Regions from separate parts of the Arthrobacter sp. MDT1-48-3 genome, predicted to be linked through region 1. Evidence: riboswitches for the same ligand, from Rfam matches in the RefSeq annotation. Region 1 holds a riboswitch; each other region holds the start of a gene.
What was found. A riboswitch is a leader RNA that binds a small molecule or an ion and turns the genes downstream of it on or off. The one in region 1 is predicted to bind cyclic di-AMP.

Region 1 (4,613 bases):
CACCGCCGACCGCCTTGGTGCCATGGTCTCGACGCCGCAGGCCGTCTGGGTCACCGGGAGCGATCCGAAGGCCGTCACCCAGCAGGTGCGCAACACGACGCACCGCGCCGCGGGCAAGGGGCAGGTCCCCGTGCTGGCGGCCTACAACCTGCCGTTCCGCGACTGCTCGCAGTACTCCGCCGGTGGCGCGACCGACGTCGCCGGCTACAAGGCCTGGATCGACGCGCTCGCCGCCGGGATCCAGGACAGGGCGGCGATGGTGATCCTCGAACCGGACGGCCTCGGCATCATCCCCTGGTACCGCGGGCTCGACGGCGCCCTCGAGTGGTGCCAGCCGGCAGAGGCGGACGCCGCGAGCGCTGCAGCGGAACGCTTCGAGATGCTCAACTACGCGGTGGACCGCCTCAAGGCACTGCCCGACACCAAGGTCTACCTCGACGGCACCCACAGCGCCTGGCTCGGTACGGGCGAGATCTCGAGCCGGCTCGTGAAGGCCGGCGTACAGAAGGCCGACGGCTTCTTCCTCAACGTCTCCAACTACGAGCTCACCGAGCGGCAGCTGAAGTTCGGCAGCTGGGTGTCGCAGTGCATCCACTACGCCACCGAGATCGACCCCGGGGCCTACGGATCCTGCGCCAGCCAGTACTACCCGGCCTCGCCGGCCGATTTCTCCACCTGGGGGCTGACGGACGCGTGGTACGCGCAGCATGTCGCCGGTGCTCCGAACGCACCGTCGTCGGACGAGCTCGCACACTTCGTGATCGACACGAGCCGCAACGGACGGGGCCCCTGGGTCCCGTCGGGCGCCTACCCGGATCCCCAGGTCTGGTGCAATCCTCCGGGCCGCGGACTCGGCTACCTCCCGACCTCCGACACGGGCAACGAACTCGCCGACGCCTTCCTCTGGATCAAGGTCCCGGGAGAGTCCGACGGGGAGTGCAGCCGCGGCCTGACGGACAACGGGGGCGTGGACCCGGAGTGGGGCCGCGTGGATCCTGCGGCCGGTGCCTGGTTCCCCGAGCAGGCGCTGGACCTGATCGCGAACGCCAGCGCGCGCGTACGGCCGTAGCGGACCGGAGAGCGTGCGCGGTCCGTGGGCCGCGCATGCTCTCCGGACGCCTACGCTGAGGGGATGGACAGCTGGAAATCTGCGGGCCGCCTGCGGGAACGGATGCTCTGGAGCACGCTCTCCTGGGTGGGTCTCGTGCTGACCGTCACCCTAGCCACCAGCATCGCGCTGGGCGCGGGCGGCACAGGTGCGGTCGAGAGCCGCTGGTTCTACCTGCAGCAGATCGTCCTGCTCGCGTTCAGCGCGGGTGGCACGCTCGCCGCCGTGCGTCGCTGGTGGTCGTTCCGTAACGGCGCGTAGGGTACGCGCCGTTACGGAAATGTGACAAACCGGAGGAGCACTGGGTATCGTCATCGGGTGCCTCCGCCGGAGTGAGGCGCTCCCGGACGGATTGCCGAGCCCTGCCGCCGATCGGGATTCGTTCGCAAACACCGAGGCGGGGACGGGGGAACCACAGTTCCACCGGGCGTGCGGCCCTCCTGCCGGCGTCCTCGGGGTTAAGTCGCTGAACATCGCCGAATACGGCGCTGGCCGCGGCCGGGTGACTCCCATCCGAACCCGACAGCTCACCCCGCAGGCATGGGAGAGGTATTCATCCATGTTCCGAAAGATTTCCCCTGCGCGCCACCGTGCCGCAGTCGACGGCAACCTCGCGATGCAGGGACTGTCGCAGGCAGCCAAGGCGCACGCCACCACCGTCGGCCGCCCCGTCGCCGTCGTCGCCATCACCTCGGGCCTCGCGCTCAGCGCTGTCGGCACCGCGCACGCCGGCTCCTACACCGAGCAGGGTTCGACCGCCCCCGCAGCCGTCGCAGCACCCGCAGCGGCGCCCGCCGCAGCAGTCGCTCCCGCAGCGGTCGCTCCCGCAGCCGATGCGACCCACACCGTCGTCGCCGGTGACACCCTCGGTGGCATCGCAGCGACCTACGGCGCCGACCTGACTGCCGTCCTCGCCGCCAACGGGCTCTCCCTCGCCTCGATCATCTTCCCCGGCGACACCGTGGTGATCCCCGCGAGCGGTGCGGCGCAGGCTCCGGCCCAGGCCGTGTCGGTCCCCGTGGCCGTCGCTCCCGCCGCCGAGGTCCAGCAGGCAGCCGTCGTCGCTCCCGCGGCGGAGGTCCAGCCGGCAGCCGTCGTCGCCCCGGCGCCGGCTGTGTCGACCGCCCCCGGCTCGGGCATGTACCTCGCCTCGGCAGACATCACGCCGGTGGCATCCAGCGGCGTCGCCGGCACCCTTGTGGCGTCCGCCCAGGCGCAGCTGCAGGCCGGCGCGATCCAGGACTGCACCGTACTGGTCGAGAACGCCCTGCGGGCAGCGGGTATCTCCGTGGGAGACCTCGGTCCCTCGCAGTTCTTCCAGTTCGGTTCCACGGTGGCCACCCCTGCTGCCGGCGACATCGTCATCACGGCGGGCCACGTGGCCATCTATGTCGGCGGCGGCCAGGTCATCAGCAGCGGCATGAACGGGTCGAACCTCACCATGCAGCACCCCCTCTCGGACCTGCCGGGAGCATCCTTCGTCCGGGTTGCCGGCTAGCAACCCGACGGACCACACGCGGGAAGCGGCAGGTGCTTGGACGGGGCCCTGCCGCTTCCTTTCTTTAACGCCCGACAGAGGCGCCGACCGGCGTGGGGACTCAGCCCCGCGCCGCCAGGGCGGCCTGGATGCCGGGGATGCAGCCCTCGTTCTGCAGGGACGTCGTATCCCCGAGGGCCGTGCCTTCATGGAGCTGGGTGAGCAGGCGCCGCATGATCTTCCCGGAGCGTGTCTTGGGCACGTCGGGGACGACGACGACGGACGAGGGACGGGCGATGGGTCCGATGGCGCCCGCCACGTGCGAGCGCAGGGCCGCGGTGACGTCGCCGGATGCGTCCGCCCCTGCCGAGAGCACCACGAACGCGGCGATCGCGTGGCCCGTCAGCGGATCCGTCACGGGGCAGACGCCGGCCTCCGTCACCAGGGGGTGGGCCACCAGCGCCGACTCGATCTCGATGGTGGACAGCCGGTGGCCCGACACGTTGATGACGTCGTCCACGCGCCCGAGGATCCAGGTGTCGCCGTCGTCGTCGTACCGCGCGCCGTCGCCCGCCAGGAACCAGCCCTGCGCGGCGAACTTCCGCCAGTAGGAATCGAGGTAGCGCTGGGGATCTCCCCAGACGGTGCGTGCCATGGCCGGGCCGTGGCGATCCACCACGATCAGGCCCTGCACGCCGGGAGGCACCGGTCGGCCCTCGTCGTCGACGATGCGCGTGCTGACCCCGGGAAGGGCGCGAGCGGCGCATCCGGGCTTGAAGTCGGTGTCCCCGGGGCTGGGGGAGAGGACGGTGGCTCCGGTCTCGGACTGCCACCAGGTGTCGACGACGGGAACCTCGTCGCGGCCGAGGTTCCTCCGGAACCAGCGCCACGCCTCGGGATTGACCGCCTCGCCGACGGTGCCCAGCACGCGGATGCTCGAGAGGTCGTAGCCGGCCGGGACGCCGTCGGGGAACCAGCCCATCAGTGACCGGACCAGCGTCGGCGCCGTGTAGTAGCTCGTGACGCCGTAGCGTTCGATGATCTCGAAGTGGCGGCCCGGGTGCGGCGTGTTCGGTGTGCCTTCGAAGAGGACCTGCGTGGCCCCGTTGGAGAGCGGCCCGTACAGCTCGTAGGTGTGCGCGGTGACCCAGGCCAGGTCAGCGGTGCACCAGTGGACGTCACGGTCCCGTGCCGAGGGATCGGGATTGCTGAAGAGGTGCTCGAAGCTCCACGACGCCTGCGTGAGGTAGCCGCCGGACGTATGCACGAGGCCCTTCGGCTTCCCGGTGGTCCCCGAGGTGTACATGATGAACAGGGGCGTCTCCGCGTCGAAGGCCTCCGGTTCGTGGTGGGGCGAGGCCGTGTCCACGACGTCGTGCCACCAGACGTCCCGCCCGTCGGTCCACTCGACCTCCGACCCGGTCCGGCGGACCACGAGGACGTGCTCGATGCTGTTCCGACCGGACACCGCGGCGTCCGCATTGTCCTTCACGCCGACGGCGGCACCACGGCGGAACTGCCCGTCGGTGGTGACGAGCAGCTTCGCGCCCGTGTCCTCGACGCGGAAGCGCAGTGCCTCCGCCGAGAACCCGCCGAACACGAGGGAGTGCACGGCGCCGATCCGGGCGCACGCGAGGGTGACCACGACCGTCTCGACGAGGACCGGGAGATAGATCACCACGCGGTCGCCCTTGCCGATCCCGAGGGCCAGCAGTGCGTTCGCGGCCCGTGAGACCTCGTCCTGCAACTGCGCGTAGGTGACGGTGCGGCGGTCACCCGGTTCGCCCTCGAAGTGCAGGGCAGCGCGGTCACCCCGACCGGCCCGCACATGGCGGTCGACGCAGTTGGCGGCGACGTTGAGCGTGCCACCGGAGAACCACTCGAGAACGGGGACGCTGAGCGTCCCGTCCTCCTGCGGGGTCGCCTTCTCGAAGGTGTGCAGGGTGTCCCAGGGGTCCTGCCACTCGAGCCGGGCGGCCTGCTCGGCCCAGAACGCGAGCCGTTCGGCCTCGTCCTGCAGCGCGGCCT
Region 2 (4,613 bases), on a different contig from region 1:
CAACGACAGAGGAACCGGCACGTCCGTGCCGGTTCCTCGATCGTGAGTCGCTGGGGTGATCAGCCGCCGACGCGGATGTAGACGCCGCCCGAGCCGAGCTCTGCCGGTGCGATCACCGTGGTGTTGCCGTTGAAGCCACCGTGGACGGCCTGGCCGCCACCGATGTAGACAGCGATGTGGGCCATGCCCATGCCGCCGTCGGCGTAGTAGATGAGGTCACCCGGGATGGCCTCGCCTGCGCCCACCGTGCGGCCGAGGGAGAGGTAGCCTGCCGGCCAGCCGTGGAAGTTGATGCCCGCGGCGGCGAGCGAGTTGCTGACCAGGCGCGTGCAGTCCTGCATGACGCCGAGCTGGCCCTGGGCCGCGGCGGCGATGGTCGCCGCGACTCCGGAGGAGGCGGCCGGGGCGGGAGCAGGAGCCGGGGCGGGAGCAGGAGCCGGGGCGACCGGGGCGGCCTGTGCGACGGGGGCCGCGACGGCCGCGGCGACGGGAGCCGGTGCGACCGGCGCCTCGACGACGACGGGTGCCGGAGCCTCGGCGACGGGTGCCTCGACGACGACGGGTGCCGGAGCCTCGGCGACGGGTGCCTCGACGACCGGGGCGGGCTCGGCGACGGGCGCCTCGACGACGACCGGCTTGGCGGTGACCTTGACCGGGGTCATGTTGAAGGCGACGGCGGTCTCGGACGAGGCGACGACGGCCGCGCGGGCCGAGGTGACCGTGACGCTGGACGCTGCGGCGTCACGCTGCGGCTGCAGGTCCGCGGCGTTGGCTGCGACCCCGCTCGTCAGGACGAGGCCGGAGGCCGCGGCGATGACGGCGGCCTGGCGGCCCATGCCGCCGGTGGTGACGGCCTTGGCGAGGGCCGAGAGGCCGGCGGTGTCCTGGGTTTCGCTGCGGTGGCGGGCGATGATGGCGCGTGAAGACATGGTGGTTTCTCCGAAGGGGTTCTAGCGGACGCGGACGAAGCCGGCGCCGGGAAGGTCTGAGAGGTTGTGGAGGCCGGTGTTCATGCCGTTGAGGCCACCGCTGATGACCTGGCCGTTACCGACGTAGATCGCGACGTGGCCCGCCGTGATGACCAGGTCACCCGCAGCGGGGGAGCCGACGACGTCGCCGAACTGGAAGAACTGGCCGGGTGCGAGATCGCCGACGGACTTGCCGACGGAGCGCAGGGCGGTCTCGACCATCGCGGTGCAGTCCTGGGCGACGCCGATCTGGCCGTAGGCAGAGGCGACCAGTCCGGCAGCGACACCGGAGGACTGGACAGGCGCGGGTGCCGGTGCGACGACGGGCTCGGCGACGGCGACCGGTGCGGGCGCCACGGCGGCGGGTGCGACGGGAGCGGCCTCGACAGGAGCGGCCGCGGCGGGAGCGGCCTCGACAGCAGCGACCTCGACGGGAGCAGCGGGCGCCACGACCGCGGCGGGAGCCTCGACGACGACGGCGGGCTCGGCCTCGACGACGGGAGCCGGCGGCTCGACGACCTCGGGAGCAGGAGTGACATCGACGGCCACGCGGTCGAAGGAGACCGTCGCGGTGGCCGGCACGGTGACCTCGGCCGACACGACGCGGCTCACGGTCAACGCTGCGGAGGACTGGACTTCACGCTCGGGGGCGGTTGCACCCTGGGCGGGCAGTCCCGCGGTCAGGACCAGGCCCGACGCCGCGACGATGACGGCTGCCTGGCGGCCGACCGATCCGGCACTGGATGCTGCTGCTGTGGACAGGGCCGTCAGCGGACTGACGTCCCGGGGCGCGCGGTGGCGGCCCGGCGAAGAGCTTTTGGACACGTTGGATTGCCTCTCCCAACGCCTGCGAGGTGAGCTGTCGGATTCGGATGGGAGTCACCCGGCCGCTGCGGAAACAGCGACTTAACCCCAAGGATTTCTGGAACAGAAACCCGAAAATTGGTTCCCCCGCCTCTGCCATGCGATGGTGCGGACGGACCTCCGGCAATGGCAGAGCTAGGCGATTTGCAGGAGGGTGCCGGATCTAGAGCGAATTTGGCACAAGATGGAGGCTACCTCAGATATCGCGGTATGTCACGTTACGGTCACGGAATGGTGTGTTATTGATGACGGAGCCGTGCCGGACTCAGGATGCGACGGAGACGAACACGTGCGAGGCGACCTCCGGAGGCAGCTCGAGCGCACCTTCCACCCCGGGGACGCGGACGGAGACGTACCCGCCCACCGACTCCAGGCTGAGGCGTGCACCCGGCCGCAGGCCGCCCTCGTCGAGCTGGGTCAGGAGTTCCGGGTCGACCTGGATCGGCTCGGCCAGGCGCACCAGCGTGACCGGCTTCTCGGGCGAGTAGGTGCCCATGGCGGAGAGCAGGGTGACCACGCCGTCGGTGAAGAGTTCGGACTGGACGCCGCCGATGGCCTCGAGGCCGGGGATGGGATTCCCGTAGGGCGACTCGGAGGGCTTGCCCAGGAGTTCGTAGAGCCTGCGCTCGACGCGTTCGCTCATCACGTGCTCCCAGCGGCAGGCCTCGTCGTGCACGTAGGCCCAGTCGAGCCCGATGACGTCGCTCAGGAGGCGTTCCGCGAGGCGGTGCTTCCTCATGACCCCGGTGGCCCGGTGCCGTCCCAGCTCGGTGAGCTCGAGGTGCCGGTCACCCGAGACGACCACCAGTCCGTCACGCTCCATGCGGCCGATGGTCTGGGAGACCGTGGGTCCCGAGTGGCGCAGCCGTTCGGCGATGCGCGCCCGCAGGGCGACGATGTTCTCTTCCTCGAGTTCAAGGATGGTCCGCAGGTACATCTCGGTGGTGTCGATGAGGTCCGTCATGCGGGTCAGCTCCTTGGTGCGGTGCGGGTGCGCGGCTGGGATGCCTCACGCCGGTGGGGGTCCACGGCCGCCACGACCTGTTCCGCCCCACGCCTCCCAAGGTTAACCCATGGTGCGATTCCCCCGGCAATCGACGGGGACGGCGACGGCGTCCCCGCCGCATCCTCCGCGTGCGGCGTTAACAAATGGAGCGCCACCGGCTCCTCGGGCAGAATGAGGGCGATACCCGCCGCCGAAACAGCTGGAGCACCCATGACCGAACTGCCCCGCATCCCCGAGCACCTCCTGCCGTCGGACGGCCGGTTCGGCGCCGGTCCGTCCAAGGTCCGGAGCGGACAGATCGACGCCCTCGTGTCCGCGGGACGGGTCCTGCTGGGCACGTCGCACCGCCAGGCTCCCGTGCGCGATCTCGTCGGGCGCGTGCGGGACGGTCTGAGCACCTTCTTCGGCGCACCCGAGGGATACGAGGTGGTCCTCGGGGTAGGCGGCTCGACGGCCTTCTGGGATGTCGCCACCTTCGGGCTCGTGGAGCACAGGGCGCAGCACCTCTCCTTCGGCGAGTTCGGCTCCAAGTTCGCCTCCGCCACCACCAGGGCGCCGTTCCTCGAGGCATCGGACATCATCACGGCCCCGCCGGGTACGCGCCCCGATCCGGCGGCCGCAGCCGGCGTGGACACCTACGCCTGGCCGCAGAACGAGACGTCGACGGGTGTCGCGGCTCCCGTTCGACGGGTCGAGGGCGCGGACGACGGCGCCCTGGTCCTCGTGGACGCGACCTCCGCGGCCGGCGGCCTCGACGTGGACGTCTCCGAGGCCGATGTCTACTACTTCGCCCCGCAGAAGAACTTCGCCTCCGACGGCGGATTGTGGCTGGGCCTCTTCTCCCCCGCAGCGCTGGAGCGGGCGGCCCGGATCGATGCCGGCGACCGCTGGATCCCCGACTTCCTCAACCTCCGGACGGCGATCGACAACTCGCGCCTGAACCAGACGTACAACACCCCGTCGCTGTCCACCCTGGTCACGCTCGACGCGCAGGTGGAGTGGCTCAACGCCCAGGGCGGGCTGCCCTTCGCCGCCGCCCGCACGGCGGACTCAGCGGGACGCCTGTACTCCTGGGCGGAGGCCTCCCCCGTGGCGAGCCCCTACGTGACCCGTCCCGAGGACCGCTCGAACGTCATCGTGACTGTGGACTTCGACGATGCGGTGGATGCCGCGCGGATCGCCGCGATCCTGCGGGCCAACGGGATCGTCGACGTCGAGCCGTACCGCAAGCTCGGGCGCAACCAGCTGCGCGTCGCCACCTTCGTGGCGATCGAGCCCGACGACGTCTCGGCTCTCATCGCCTGCATCGACCACGTGGTCGAGCACCTCCTCTAGCAGGTCAGGTGCTGCCGTCCGCGGCGCCGGCCTCGTGGTCGAGGCGGAGCCGCCGGGGTGCCGAGCGGTCGTACCGCAACCGGACGTCGTGGTACCTCCACGCCCAGAAGATGCCGGCGGCCGCGGCGATGATGCCGGAGGCGGCGGCCACGCCCAGGCTCCACCGCGGACCGAACATGTCGGAGACCCATCCCACCACGGGGGCGCCCAGCGGCGTCCCGCCGAGGAAGATGGCGAAGTAGAGGGCCATGACCCGGCCGCGCATGGCGGGGTCCGTCGTCGTCTGCACGTAGGCGTTGGCGCTGGTCATCAGCGTCAGCGCGAAGAGACCCACCGGCACGAGTGCGAGCCCGAACAGCCAGAGGTTCGGTGCGAGGGCCGCCAGGACGCACGCGATCCCGAAGGCGGCCGACGCGCCGAAGATGAATCGCAGGCGCGGC
Region 3 (4,613 bases), on a different contig from region 1:
CGTGACGGGCGAGATCCTCGTCGACGCTCCGCACGTCAAGGATCGCTACTTCCGCCTCTGGCGCACCCAAGAGGACTCGGCACGGACGCGCCCGTGGTATCGCACCGGCGATGTCGGCCACTTCGACGCCGACGGCCGCCTCTGGGTCGAAGGACGGCTCGGCCACGTCATCACCGCACCGGGAGGGGTGGTGACCCCGGTGGGACTCGAGCAGTCGCTGGAGGCACTCGACGGCGTCCGCCTCGCCGCTGTCGTCGGCGTCGGCCCCTCCGGCGCGCAGGCTGTGGTGGCGGTCGTCGAGACGACGACGCCGGGTCGTCGCCCCCGGCTCGCTGATGCGTCGCTCGCCGCTGCCGCCCGCGATGCGGCCGGCGCGCGCGGCGTGGACCTCGCTGCGGTCGTCTCGGTCCCCGCGCTGCCGGTGGACATCCGGCACAATGCGAAGATCGACCGCGCACGGGTCGCGGCCTGGAGCGGACGGTTCCTCGCCGGCGGGCGGGCCGGCTCCCTGTGACCGTCCTCGTGACGGGCGCCAGCGGGATGCTCGGCCGCGCGGTCGCCGGACAGCTCCTCGCCGACGGCCACGACGTTCGGTGCTTCCAGCGCCGCCCGTCGGGTGTCGTCGGTGCCGCCGACGTCCTGGGCTCCATCGAGGACGACGCGGCGGTGACCGCCGCGGTCCGGGGGTGCGACGCCGTGATCCACCTCGCGGCGAAGGTCTCCTTCACCGGCCGCGCCGCCGACTTCGACAGGACCAACGTGGACGGGACCCGGCGCCTGCTCGATGCCGCCCGGCGCGCCGGCATCCCCGACGTCGTCCACGTCTCCTCGCCCTCCGTGGCGCACGACGGCACGTCCCTGGTCGGCGCGTCCGCCGGTCCCGCGGACCCGGGGACCGCACGAGGCGACTACGCCCGGACCAAGGCCGCGGCGGAGGTGCTGGCGCTGCGACGCTCCACGGCGTCGTTCCGCGTCGCCGCGGTGCGCCCGCACATCGTCTGGGGACCCGGTGACACGCAGCTCGTCGAGCGCGTCGTCGACCGGGCCCGGCGGGGACGGCTGCCGCTGCTCGACGGTGGCACCGCACTGATCGACACCACCTACGTGGACAACGCGGCGTCGGCGATCGTCGCCTGCCTCGCCCGTATCGGCGAGGCGCAGGGCCAGGCCTTCGTCGTGACCAACGGTGAGCCGCGGCCCATCGCGGAGCTGCTCGCAGGGATCTGCCGCGCCGCCGGCGTCCGCCCACCGGCATGGTCGGTGCCCGGATCGGTAGCACGGGCGGCGGGGACGGTCATCGAACGCGCCTGGCTGGCGCTCGGCCGCGCCGAGGAGCCGCCCATGACCCGCTTCCTGGCCGAACAGCTGTCCACCGCACACTGGTTCGACCAGCGGCGGACCCGGGCCGTGCTCGACTGGACGCCGGGGGTCAGCATCGACCAAGGGTTCCAGCGCCTCGCGGCGCACTACGGCGGCTGAGGACGCGGGCCGGGCGGGAACGCGCCGCCACGGCCTCTCGCCGGGTACGCGGAAGGGCGGGATGCCCCGCATCCCGCCCTTCTGCGTACCTGTACCTGGGACGACCGGCTGACGCCGGTCGCGATTCCTAGCGGGTGTAGTACCCGTCCACCGACATGGCGTTGACCGAGTGCACCAGCGTGCCCTGCGAGGGGTTCAGGGCGCTGACCATCTGGCCGTTGCCGAGGTAGATACCGACGTGGCTTCCACCGTTCTGGCTCACCAGGTCGCCCGGCTGCGGGTTGCTGGTGGGGGTGAGAGCAGCGAACTGCGACCAGGTGGTGCGCGGCAGGCTGATGCCGTTCTGCGCGTAGACCCACTGCACGAAGCCGGAGCAGTCCCAGCCGCCGAACGAGGTTCCGCCGTACACGTAGCCCGAGCCGATGCCCTGCATGGCCGTGCCGACGATGCCTCCGCCGGCGGGGCTGATCGAGGCGGACTGCGTGCTGAGTCCGGTGGTGTTCCCCGAGAAGACCGCGGGTGCTGCCACGGGTGCGGGTGCCGCCACGGGTGCCGGTGCCGCGATAGCTGCGGGGGCAGCGACGATCGTTGCGGACTGGGCGGAGTACTGCTGGGGAGCGGCAGTGCCGGTGAGCGCGAGGGCCTGACCCGGGTAGATGACCGAGCTGTAGCCGAGTCCGTTGGCCGTGAACAGCGTGTCGAGGCTGACGCCGTGCGAGGCAGCGATGCTGCCCAGCGTGTCGCCGGCCTGGACGGTGTAGGTGCCCGCCGCGACGGTGGACGCCGCGACCTGCTCGGGTGCGGCCTGCAGGGTGATCTCGCCTGCGGCACTCGCGGGGAGCGCTGCGCCGAACATGATCCCGGATGCTGCGACGACGACGGCGGCGGGCTTGCCGGCCACCGAGGCACTCGCGGAGATCGCGCGGGAGGCGGTGAGAAGGGGGTTGGTGCGCGTGGGGACGGCCCGGTGGCGCGCTGAAGTGCTCTTGGACATGATCATGCCTTTCCCAATGCCTGCGAAGTTAGCTGTCGGGTTCGGATGGGACATCCGGACGTGCTGTTCTCGTTCCAGCGAACATGCGCTGGTCGACGCGCGTCTTTACCCCTAGGACTCAGGACTGAGTCCGCTATCGGTTCCCCCGCCCCTGTCGAATGTGTAGTGCGAACGGTCCGTCCTCATCGACAGGGTTAGGCAGAGTGAGGAGGGGCGCCCCTCCGTTGTGGAGCGGGCGCGGGGTCAACGGTACCCGTTGAGCTTCCGGTTGTCACGTTTGGGTTACGGCGCCGACGGTGCCATAATCCCCCCGCGCCGACTAGGCCCGAGCGTTCCGCGGCCTCGGCTGGCAGTACGGGCAGAGGGACGATGACCTGTTCATGAAGGCTTCGCGCCGGATGAGGGTCGAGCGCCCTTCGGCTGCGCAGCGACGGCACGGTTGCCCGGCACGGCCGTAGGCTTCGAGGTCGCGGGCGAAGTAGCCCGACGCGCCGTTGACGTTGACGTACAGCGCGTCGAAACTCGTGCCACCGGCGTCCATGGCCCGGGTCATGACCGTGGTGACCGCCTCGACGATACGGAGGGTGTCGGGACGGCGCAGAGTGTCCGTGGGGCGCGCGTAGTGGAGTCTCGCCGCCCACAGCGCCTCGTCCGCGTAGATGTTGCCGATCCCCGAGATGAGGCCCTGGTCGAGGAGGGCACGCTTGAGGCCCGTCCTCCGCTCGCGGAGACGCCGGTGGAAGGATTCGACGGAGAACGCGGGATCGAGCGGGTCACGCGCGATGTGCGCGGCCTGGTGCGGGATGAGAGGCAGATCCGTGTCTCCGCGACCACCCGGCGCGCCGTCGGCGGTGGGCTCGAGATCGGCGACGAACATGCCCCCGAAGATCCTCTGGTCGACGAACCGGAGGTCGGCGGGGAGCGGGGCACCCTCGTCGTCGACGGCGGTGGAGAGCCGAAGGCGTACCTTCAGGTGTTTCTCGAGGGGGGCCTCCGGCTCCTCGATGAGCAGCTGACCGCTCATGCCGAGGTGCGCCATCAGTGCGACGTGCGGGACGTCACGGGGGGCGTCCGGGTCCTGGAGGGTCATCCAGAGGAACTTCCCGCGCCGCACCACGTCCGTGACGCGTGCTCCGGTGACGTTGCCGCGGAAGTCCTCGACGCCTGCGACGTGGCGTCGCAGCGACCGCGGGTCCACCACCTCGACGGCCTCGACGGTGCGGCCCGTGACCCAGCGCGCCAGCCCACGCCGTACCACCTCGACCTCGGGCAGTTCAGGCACTCAGGGTCCGGGGGGCGCTGCGGGCGCGTCGTGCGGTTCGCCGTCGGGCGTCGTCCCGGCCCCGGGTGCGAGCAGCTTCCAGGAGGCGGCAGCAGCCTCCTGCTCCGCCTCCTTCTTCGAGTGGCCGCACCCGGAGCCGTACTCGACGCCGCCGATCACGAGGCGCGCGGTGAACGTACGGGCGTGGTCGGGACCGGCGCCCACCACCTGGTAGTCGATCAGGCCGAGCCGGCGGGCGGCCGCGGTCTCCTGGATGCGGGTCTTCCAGTCCGTGCCTTCGCCGAGGACAGCGGAGTCGCGCAGGAGCGGCCCGATGAGCCTCATGACCATGGCCCTCGCGATCTCGATCCCGTGGCTCAGGTAGGCGGCACCGATGACGGCCTCCATGGTGTCCGCGAGGATGGATGCCTTGTCCCGGCCGTTGGTGAGCTTCTCGCCCTGTCCGAGCAGCACGTGGCTGCCGAGGTCGAGCGTGCGGGCCACTCCGGCGAGCGCCCTGGTGCTGACGACGGCTGACCGCCGCTTGGCGAGCTCACCCTCGGAGAGGTCGGGGTTGTCCCGGTACAGGGCGTCGGTCACCGAGAGGCCGAGCACCGAGTCGCCCAGGAATTCGAGCCGCTCGTTGGTGGGGATCCCGCCCTTCTCATAGGCGTAGGACCGGTGCGTCAGGGCAAGACGAAGCGTCTCGGTGTCGATATCGACACCGAGACGCCTCGTAAGTTCTTCTGTATTTTTCACAACCGCATCAGCTGATCCAGCATCGAACGGGTGCCCACTGCAGCACCGGGCATGCAGCGGGCCGCACCCCGTTGTCAGACGTCGGCTACCTTGCGGCCCTTGTACTCGAGGAACAGCGGG

Region 2: it holds a riboswitch for cyclic di-AMP, as region 1 does, so the genes downstream of both, ACX80L_RS16805 (NlpC/P60 family protein) here and ACX80L_RS09130 (LysM peptidoglycan-binding domain-containing protein) in region 1, are expected to answer to the same signal.
Region 3: it holds a riboswitch for cyclic di-AMP, as region 1 does, so the genes downstream of both, ACX80L_RS12830 (C40 family peptidase) here and ACX80L_RS09130 (LysM peptidoglycan-binding domain-containing protein) in region 1, are expected to answer to the same signal.

The regions. Positions count from the first base shown of each region.
Region 1 covers NZ_JBTNDL010000003.1:301,405-306,017, forward strand. The annotation lists gene ACX80L_RS09120 (glycoside hydrolase family 6 protein) at 1-1,069, shown strand, start outside; gene ACX80L_RS09125 (hypothetical protein) at 1,133-1,369, shown strand; cyclic di-AMP (ydaO/yuaA leader) riboswitch at 1,483-1,664, shown strand; gene ACX80L_RS09130 (LysM peptidoglycan-binding domain-containing protein) at 1,668-2,606, shown strand; gene acs (acetate--CoA ligase) at 2,707-4,613, opposite strand, start outside.
Region 2 covers NZ_JBTNDL010000012.1:21,999-26,611, forward strand. The annotation lists gene ACX80L_RS16800 (NlpC/P60 family protein) at 60-929, opposite strand; gene ACX80L_RS16805 (NlpC/P60 family protein) at 951-1,793, opposite strand; cyclic di-AMP (ydaO/yuaA leader) riboswitch at 1,799-1,968, opposite strand; gene ACX80L_RS16810 (metal-dependent transcriptional regulator) at 2,098-2,796, opposite strand; gene serC (phosphoserine transaminase) at 3,049-4,173, shown strand; gene ACX80L_RS16820 (MFS transporter) at 4,178-4,613, opposite strand, start outside.
Region 3 covers NZ_JBTNDL010000005.1:171,759-176,371, forward strand. The annotation lists gene ACX80L_RS12820 (alpha/beta fold hydrolase) at 1-514, shown strand, start outside; gene ACX80L_RS12825 (NAD-dependent epimerase/dehydratase family protein) at 511-1,479, shown strand; gene ACX80L_RS12830 (C40 family peptidase) at 1,607-2,473, opposite strand; cyclic di-AMP (ydaO/yuaA leader) riboswitch at 2,476-2,660, opposite strand; gene mutM (bifunctional DNA-formamidopyrimidine glycosylase/DNA-(apurinic or apyrimidinic site) lyase) at 2,793-3,755, opposite strand; gene rnc (ribonuclease III) at 3,756-4,493, opposite strand; gene rpmF (50S ribosomal protein L32) at 4,568-4,613, opposite strand, start outside.